Linked DNA regions of Rhizobium lentis. The main gene of each other region encodes a partner of the protein of the gene in region 2 in a complex. Links are inferred from orthologs where the notes say so. Each region holds a gene or a part of one and is shown on either strand. Other genes may lie near its edges.

Region 1 (3,458 bases), 2.2 Mb from region 2 along the record:
TATTCGCCCATCAGCCGGGCGAGGACGATCTGGGAGATAAAGGCGAGCGCGGCACTGAGGATACGGATCGAGAAGGCCGTCAGCGCCATGCGCTGGGCGGTGGCCTTCTCCCCACCCTCGGTGAGCACGGCCGCAAGCATGCGCAGCGTACGCCCGCCGATCGGGCGCAGACCCGCCGGCAGCAGTTTCTCCGCTGTTTCTATGACTGCCATGATGAACACGCAAAACTCTGAAGGTCAGGCAAATCGTCCCTGAAGTCTTGACAGAGCAGGGTTAAGAAACGGTTCCGGATGCGGCTCGTCGTCCAACGCGGAACTGTTACTTTCCGGCGTTGCCGCAGAAAGAAAATGCCGCCCGAAGGCGGCATTTTCAGCGTCGTTGCGATTTTCTCAGACCTGTTCGAAGGCCCCGTGGCAATGCTTGTATTTCTTGCCGGAGCCGCAAGGGCAGGCCTCGTTGCGGCCGACCTTGCCCCAGGTAGCGGGGTCATCAGGCTTGCGGTTCTCGGGGGCGACCGTGACTTCGGAGGCCTGGTAGATAGGGGCGAAGTCGTCCTCGCCGGTCGTCGGATCGAGATGATGGGCCTGCATCAGTGGCGGTTCGGGTTCGGCGGGCGCCTGCTGCACCAGTTCGACGCGCATCAGCTGGGCGGTGACGGCCTCGCGCAGATTGTTGAGGAGCCCGGTGAAGAGTTCGAAGGCTTCGGACTTGTATTCCTGCAGCGGATCGCGCTGGGCATAACCGCGGAAACCGATGACGGAGCGCAGATGGTCGAGGTTGACGATGTGCTCGCGCCAGAGATGATCGAGCGTCTGCATGACGATCGAGCGTTCGACATAATGCATGATGTCGTCGCCGAAGCGCTCGGCCTTTTCCGTAAAGGCGGCATTGGCGGCTTCCGTCAGGCGCTCGCGAATATCGTCCTCGCCGATGCCTTCTTCCTGGAACCATTCCTCGATCGGCAGATCGAGGTTCAGAATATTGGCAACACCGGTCTTCAGGCCGACGGCATCCCATTGTTCGGCATAGGCGCGCTCGGGGATATGCTTTTCGACCAGATCTTCGATCACTTCGCGGCGCATGTCGGAGACGGTCTCGGAAATATTGGTCGCTTCCATCAGTTCGAGACGCTGCTCGAAAATGACCTTGCGCTGATCGTTGAGGACGTCGTCATACTTCAAGAGGTTCTTGCGGATATCGAAGTTGCGGGCTTCAACCTTCTTCTGCGCGCGCTCGAGCGCCTTGTTGATCCAGGGATGGACGATCGCCTCGCCCTCCTTGAGGCCGAGCTTGGTCAGCATGCTGTCCATGCGGTCGGAGCCGAAGATGCGCATCAGGTCGTCCTGAAGCGAAAGATAGAATTTCGAGCGGCCGGGGTCGCCCTGACGGCCGGAGCGGCCGCGCAGCTGGTTGTCGATGCGTCGGCTCTCGTGGCGTTCGGTGGCGATCACGTAGAGACCGCCGGCGGCGAGCGCCTTTTCCTTGAGGCCTTTGATCTCCTCGACGATCGCCTGGACCCTGGCGTCGCGTTCCGGGCCAGCTTCGACTTCGCCGAGTTCACGTTCGATGCGCATGTCCAGATTGCCGCCGAGTTGAATGTCGGTGCCGCGGCCGGCCATGTTGGTGGCGATCGTGACGGCGCCCGGCACGCCTGCCTGGGCGACGATATAGGCTTCCTGCTCGTGGTAGCGGGCGTTCAGCACCTGAAAGTCGTTGAAGCCCTGCTTGCGCAGGCGCTCGGCGAGCAGTTCCGACTTCTCGATCGAAGTGGTGCCGACAAGCACCGGCTGACCGCGCTTATGTGCGGCGAGGATTTCCTCGATGATAGCCTTGAACTTCTCGTCGAAGGTCCGGTAGACCTCGTCGTCCTCGTCGATGCGTTTGATCGGCAGGTTGGTCGGAACCTCGATGACGTCGAGATTGTAGATATTGCCGAATTCTTCCGCTTCCGTCTGCGCCGTGCCGGTCATGCCGGCGAGCTTGTCGTACATGCGGAAGTAGTTCTGGAAGGTGATCGAAGCCAGCGTCTGGTTCTCCGGCTGGATCTGCACCTTTTCCTTGGCTTCGAGCGCCTGGTGCTGGCCTTCCGAATAACGTCGACCCGGCATCATGCGGCCGGTGAATTCGTCAATAATGACGACTTCGCCGTTGCGGACGATATAGTCCTTGTCGCGCTGGAAGAGCTTGTGGGCCTTCAGTGCGTTGTTGATGTGGTGAACGATCGCGACGTTCTCGATGTCGTAAAGCGCGTTACCCTTCAGCAGACCGGCCTGGCGGAGCAGGTTTTCCAGCTTCTCGGTGCCTTCTTCGGAGAAGTTAGCGGAGCGCTGTTTTTCGTCGATTTCGTAATCGCTTGGCGCCAGCACTGGAATGAATGCGTCGATCGTATTGTAGAGTTCGGAGCGGTCGTCGAGCGGACCGGAGATGATCAGCGGCGTGCGCGCCTCGTCGACGAGGATCGAATCCACTTCGTCGACGATCGCGAAATTGTGGCCGCGCTGGACCATCTGGTTCTTCTCGTACTTCATGTTATCGCGCAGATAATCGAAGCCGAGCTCGTTGTTGGTGGCATAGGTGATGTCGCAGGCGTAGGCCGCGCGACGCTCCTCGTCGGAGAGGCCGTGGACGATGACCCCCGTGGTCATGCCGAGAAAGCCGTAGACACGACCCATGGTCGCGGCGTCGCGCTGGGCGAGATAATCGTTGACGGTGACGACGTGCACGCCCTTGCCGGAAAGCGCGTTAAGGTAGACCGGCAGGGTGGCGACCAAGGTCTTGCCTTCGCCGGTCTTCATCTCGGCGATCGCATTCGAATGCAGGATCATGCCGCCGATCAGCTGTACGTCAAAAGGTCGCAGGCCGAGAACGCGGCGCGAAGCCTCGCGCACGACCGCAAAGGCGGGGATCAGAATGTCGTCGAGCGTCTTGCCTTCGGCGAGAAGCGCGCGGAATTCCGCCGTTTTTGCCGCGAGCTGCTCGTCCGTCAGCGCCTTCGTCTTCTCTTCGATGGAGTTGATTGCGGCGACGTTCGGCTGGTAGGACCGCACGCGGCGATCATTGGACGATCCAAATAACTTGCGGGCTATACCGCCAAAGCTGACCATGTGACTGGTCCTTTCTCAATATTCATCCGCGACGTTTCTTGTCCGCGGCCCGGCCGAAAATCAGGCGCATGCCTTGAAACGCCCGGAAACTGTTCTGGACGCGAGGTTGCGTGACAGATAAGAGGGGGGTCGAATGATGTCAACGGATTTGGCGGATGCAGAAAGGCCACAATCCGGTGTTGATGGCTATTTTGAGCTGGAATAGGCAATGCTGAAGCCGGCGATATAACTGTGAAGGGTTATTTGATGTTGAGCACCAATAAATTCGCCCTGCTGGCCTTTGCAACTTTCGTTGCATTCCAGGTTCCGGCTCATGCAGAGGACGCCGTCGTCGCCAAGGTCGGCAATCTGGAG
Region 2 (4,829 bases):
CTATACGGTCCCGTTCCAAACTCAAAAGAGGCCGGCGCGGACCGCCAGCCTCCCCATCCCGGTTTCCCGGAAATTACTTCTTCTTGCCAGCGATCGCCTTTGCCGGCCCCTTGCGGGTGCGGGCATTGGTGTGCGTGCGCTGACCGCGGACCGGAAGGCCGCGACGATGACGCAGACCACGGTAGCAGCCGAGATCCATCAGGCGCTTGATGTTCATCGCGGTTTCGCGACGAAGATCACCCTCGACCTGATAGTCGCGGTCGATGGTTTCGCGGATCTGAAGGACTTCGGCGTCCGTCAGCTGATGCACACGACGCTCGGCCGGAATACCGACCTTCTCGACGATTTCCTGTGCGAATTTCGGACCGATCCCGTGAATGTAGGTCAGCGCGATGACGACGCGCTTTGCAGTCGGGATGTTGACGCCAGCGATACGTGCCACGCCTGTTCTCCTTGCATTCCAGTTGCCATCCGGCAAGTGGGCTTCGTTATGCGGTCCTCAGGACCGCCCGTTCAGATTTACGTCCGTAACATGTCAAAACGACCGCACCCGGACTTCCCAGGGAAATCCGCGCCGATCGCAGGGAATGTCGCGAGTTGGCGCGGTGTTTAGCGGAATCACTGCTGAAAAGCAACCGTTCCCGCCAAGTTTATTTTCAAAGCCTTAAAGCTTGGAAAGAATGCTTTCAACTTCGGCGGTCACCTGATCGATCTCCGCCATGCCGTCGACAGACTTGAGTTTGCCCTTGGCATGGTAATAGCCGATCAGCGGCGAGGTTTCCTTATAGTAGACCTGCAGTCTGGCCGTCATCGTCTCCGGAGTATCGTCGGGGCGACGTTTGAAGTGCGTGGAACCGCACTTGTCGCATACGCCCTCGCTGGCCGGAACCTTGTCGGTGTCATGATAGACGCTACCGCACTGCGCGCAGGAGTAACGACCGGCGACACGGCGAACCAACTCGGCATCATCGACACGAAATTCGATGACGACGGAAAGATCGAGACCCTTCGCCTTCAGCATCGCCTCGGTGGCGTCCGCCTGGACCAGCGTCCTGGGGAAACCATCGAGAATGAAGCCGTTGGCGCAATCGGACTGATCGATTCGCTCGGAGACGATGGCTATGACGATATCGTCCGAGACAAGCTTGCCGGCGTCCATGACAGCCTTGGCGCGCTTGCCCACCTCCGTACCGGCGTTAACGGCCGCACGCAGCATGTCGCCCGTGGAAAGCTGCGGGATGCCGTGCTTTTCCACGATCCGCTGGGCCTGGGTTCCCTTGCCCGCGCCCGGCGGCCCCAAAAGGATAAGTCTCATCGCCCCCTCTTTCCTCCTCGCAACTTCGATTTCTTGATCAGGCCTTCGTATTGCTGCGCGATCAGGTGACCCTGGATCTGTGCCACCGTATCAAGAGTTACGCTAACCACGATCAAAAGCGAAGTGCCACCAAGGGATAATGGGATGCCGGTTTGCGACACCAATATCTCCGGAAGGATGCAGACGAAGACGAGATAGATCGCGCCGATCACGGTGATCCGGGTCAGCACATAATCAATATATTCGGCGGTGCGCTCACCCGGGCGGATGCCGGGGATGAAGCCCCCGTGCTTCTTCAGATTGTCGGCCGTGTCCTTCGGATTGAAGACGATGGCCGTATAGAAGAAGGCGAAGAAGGCGATCAGCGCCGCATAGAGCACCATGTAGAGCGGCTGGCCGTGGCCGAGGGCGGCAACGATCGACGTCGCCCAGGACGGCATCGACGTCGTGCTGGCGAAGCCGGCGACCGTTGCCGGCAGAAGCAGCAGCGACGAGGCGAAGATGGCCGGAATGACGCCTGATGTGTTGAGCTTGAGCGGCAGGTGCGAGGTGTCGCCCTGGAACATGCGGTTGCCGACCTGGCGCTTCGGATATTGGATCAGCAGCCGGCGCTGGGCCCGTTCGACGAAGACGATGATGCCGATGACGCCGATCGCGACGACGATAACGAGCAGGATGAGCGCGGTCGACAGCGCGCCGGTGCGGCCGAGTTCGAGGGTACCGGCAAGCGCGCTCGGAAGGCCGGCCGCGATACCGGCGAAGATGATCAGCGAAATACCGTTGCCGATGCCGCGCGAGGTGACCTGCTCACCGAGCCACATCAGGAACATCGTGCCGCCAAGCAGCGTCAGGACGGTAGAAACGCGGAAGAACCAGCCCGGCTCGACGACCAGACCTTGGCCGCTCTCGAGACCAGCGGCGATGCCATAGGCCTGCAGCGCCCCTAGAATGACGGTGCCATAGCGGGTGTACTGATTGATGATCTTGCGCCCCTGCTCGCCTTCCTTCTTCAGGTTTTCGAGCGCCGGCACCACCGAGGTCATGAGCTGTACGATGATCGAGGCGGAGATGTAAGGCATGATTCCGAGCGCGAAGATCGCCATGCGTTCGACAGCGCCGCCCGAGAACATATTGAAAAGGCCGAGAATACCGCCTGCCTGGCCGCGGAACGCCTGGGCATAGGCTTCGGGATTGAGCCCCGGAAGCGGAATATGGGTGCCGAGCCTGTAGACGAGGAGAGCTGCCAGTGTGAACCACAGGCGCTTCTTCAAATCCTCGGCTTTGGCAAAGGTCGAAAAATTGAGGTTGGATGCCAATTGTTCCGCTGCAGAAGCCATGCGATTCTCCGCGCTACCAATTCCGGCGTCTCTAGGGAAATAGCCGGCCCCGGAATCAGTATGAAAATTATTCAAAACCGGGCTTTGGACGGATTGCAGCGCAACCCCATGCCTCACCCTTGTCTTCCAGTCTTACCGGCATGACGCGGGCGCGCCAGCCAAGTTTTTGTGAGGCCCACATATGGGAGCAAAATCGCCCGGTGTGAAGCACCCCGGGCGACATATCATCAGATATTATTCGGCTGCAGCCGGAGCCGAAAGCAGGGTCACGGTGCCGCCTGCCTTTTCGATCTTCTCGACGGCCGGCTTGGAAGCGCCGGCAACGACGATGGTAATCTTGGCCTTGAGCTCGCCATCGGCGAGAACGCGAACGCCGTCCTTGGCGCGGCGGATGACGCCGGCGGCCTTGAGGGCAGCGGCGTCAACGGTCGCCTTGGCATCGAGCTTGCCGGCGTCGATCGCAGCCTGGATGCGGGCAAGCGACACGACGACGAAGTCGGAAGCGAAGATGTTGTTGAAGCCGCGCTTCGGCAGGCGACGATAGATCGGCATCTGGCCGCCTTCGAAGCCGTTGATGGCGACGCCGGAACGGGACTTCTGACCCTTCACACCGCGACCACCGGTCTTGCCGGAGCCCGAACCGATACCGCGGCCGAGGCGCTTGCGGCTGTGGGTCGAGCCTTCGTTGTCCTTAATTTCATTGAGTTTCATGAGCGTTTCCTCCGTCTCACTTCTCGTCGACAATGCGAACGAGATGCTGGACAGCACGGATCATGCCACGAACGGAAGGGGTATCCTCCAGCGTGCGGCGACGGTGCATCTTGTTCAGTCCGAGACCGATCAGCGTGCGCTGCTGGACGTCCGGACGGCGAATCGGGCTGCCGATCTGTTCGATCGTGACAGTCTTCGCTTCAGCCTTCTTGGTAGCCTTGGCCATTGGTCAGCTCCTCTTATTCTTCAGAGGCGTTGCCGGAGGCGCTACGACGAGCCTGCAGCGTTGCATACTTGATGCCGCGCTGAGCTGCGATGTCCTTCGGGTGAACCTGGTGCTTCAGAGCGTCGAAGGTGGCGCGAACCATGTTGTAGGGGTTCGACGAACCGGTCGACTTGGCGACGACGTCGTGCATGCCGAGCGTTTCGAATACGGCGCGCATCGGGCCGCCGGCGATGATGCCAGTACCGACCTTCGCCGAGCGCAGCAGAACCTTGCCGGCGCCGTGGCGGCCATGAACGTCGTGATGCAGCGTACGGCCGTCACGCAGCGGTACGAAGATCAGCTCGCGCTTGGCGGCTTCGGTTGCCTTGCGGATGGCTTCCGGCACTTCGCGTGCTTTGCCATGGCCGAAGCCGACGCGGCCCTTCTGGTCGCCGACGACGACGAGTGCTGCGAAACCGAAACGACGGCCGCCCTTGACAACCTTGGCGACGCGGTTGATCGCGACAAGCTTGTCGACGAATTCGCTATCGCGCTCTTCACGGCTCTGGCGGTCTTCCCGCTGCGGCCTTCTTTCCTGTGCCATTGTCCTCTTCCTTTTTCTTTTCCGGGTGCAATCGGCAAACGAATGTGGACCGCCTAAGCCTCCCCTTCTCCAGGGAAGTACCCGCGGTCCGGCGAAAATCCGGCCGGCGCAGATGCGTCCGGCCGGAAGCTGATCAGAAGGTGAGACCGCCTTCGCGGGCCGCTTCGGCAAGAGCCTTGATGCGGCCGTGATAGATGAAGGCGCCACGGTCGAACACGACGTCCGTAACACCGGCCTTGGAGGCGCGCTCGGCGACGAGCTTGCCTACAGCAGCGGCTGCTGCGGTATCGGCACCGGTCTTCAGAGAACCGCGCAGATCCTTGTCGAGGGTGGAGGCAGACGCAAGCGTCTTGCCAGCCACATCGTCGATGATCTGGGCATAGATGTTCTTCGAGGAGCGATGAACCGACAGGCGCGGACGGCCGTTGGCCACCGACTTGATATGACGGCGCACGCGGTTGGCACGACGTGCAAGTGCTTCTTTCCTGCTAGCCATTTCGCGTGATCCTTACTTCTTCTTGCCTTCTTTGCGGACGATCCGCTCGTCGGCATACTTGACGCCCTTGCCCTTGTACGGCTCAGGACCGCGATATTCGCGGATTTCGGCGGCAACCTGGCCGACCTGCTGCTTGTTGATGCCGCTGACGACGATTTCAG

Evidence for each region. The genes of interacting proteins can lie anywhere in the genome.
Region 1: the proteins of secY (region 2) and secA are in contact, whole or in part, in a crystal structure (PDB 3DIN), measured with the Thermotoga maritima proteins. The link is inferred for Rhizobium lentis from one-to-one orthologs. Residues at the interface, in WP_004081795.1 of Thermotoga maritima: Glu108, Gly109, Glu110, Glu111, Ala236, Glu237, Arg238, Arg239, Ile240, Thr241, Ile242, Gln243, Tyr244, Ala245, Arg246, Arg247, Val248, Thr249, Gly250, Arg251, Arg252, Val253, Tyr254, Gly256, Ala257, Ser258, Thr259, Tyr260, Leu261, Pro262; in WP_004082002.1 of Thermotoga maritima: Glu261, Ala262, Arg263, Lys300, Ala301, Arg302, Thr303, Ile304, Ile305, Leu323, Tyr324, Asp325, Pro326, Val329, Ser330, Tyr333, Ile336, Lys340, Phe345, Val349, Glu363, Phe364, Tyr374, Ser375, Gly376, Gly377, Glu393, Ile395, Thr482, Ser483.

What each region holds. Positions count from the first base shown.
Region 1 is NZ_CP071454.1:1,415,814-1,419,271, reverse strand. The notes cover bases 190-3,458. They hold secA (preprotein translocase subunit SecA), read right to left. Parts: upstream 3,105-3,458; coding sequence 390-3,104; downstream 190-389. Other genes in these bases: J0663_RS06775 (peptidylprolyl isomerase), read left to right, coding at 3,351-3,458; J0663_RS06785 (lipopolysaccharide biosynthesis protein), read right to left, coding at 190-212. Outside these bases: more of J0663_RS06785, read right to left, coding at 1-189. UniProt on the Escherichia coli protein: Required for protein export, interacts with the SecYEG preprotein conducting channel.
Region 2 is NZ_CP071454.1:3,620,962-3,625,790, reverse strand. Bases 483-3,445 are described here. They hold secY (preprotein translocase subunit SecY), read right to left. Parts: upstream 2,653-3,445; coding sequence 1,312-2,652; downstream 483-1,311. Other genes in these bases: rpmD (50S ribosomal protein L30), read right to left, coding at 3,380-3,445; rplO (50S ribosomal protein L15), read right to left, coding at 2,887-3,363; J0663_RS17415 (adenylate kinase), read right to left, coding at 665-1,315. Outside these bases: rpsM (30S ribosomal protein S13), read right to left, coding at 74-442; more of rpmD, read right to left, coding at 3,446-3,589; rpsE (30S ribosomal protein S5), read right to left, coding at 3,603-4,172; rplR (50S ribosomal protein L18), read right to left, coding at 4,306-4,668; rplF (50S ribosomal protein L6), read right to left, coding at 4,681-4,829. UniProt on the Escherichia coli protein: The central subunit of the protein translocation channel SecYEG. Consists of two halves formed by TMs 1-5 and 6-10.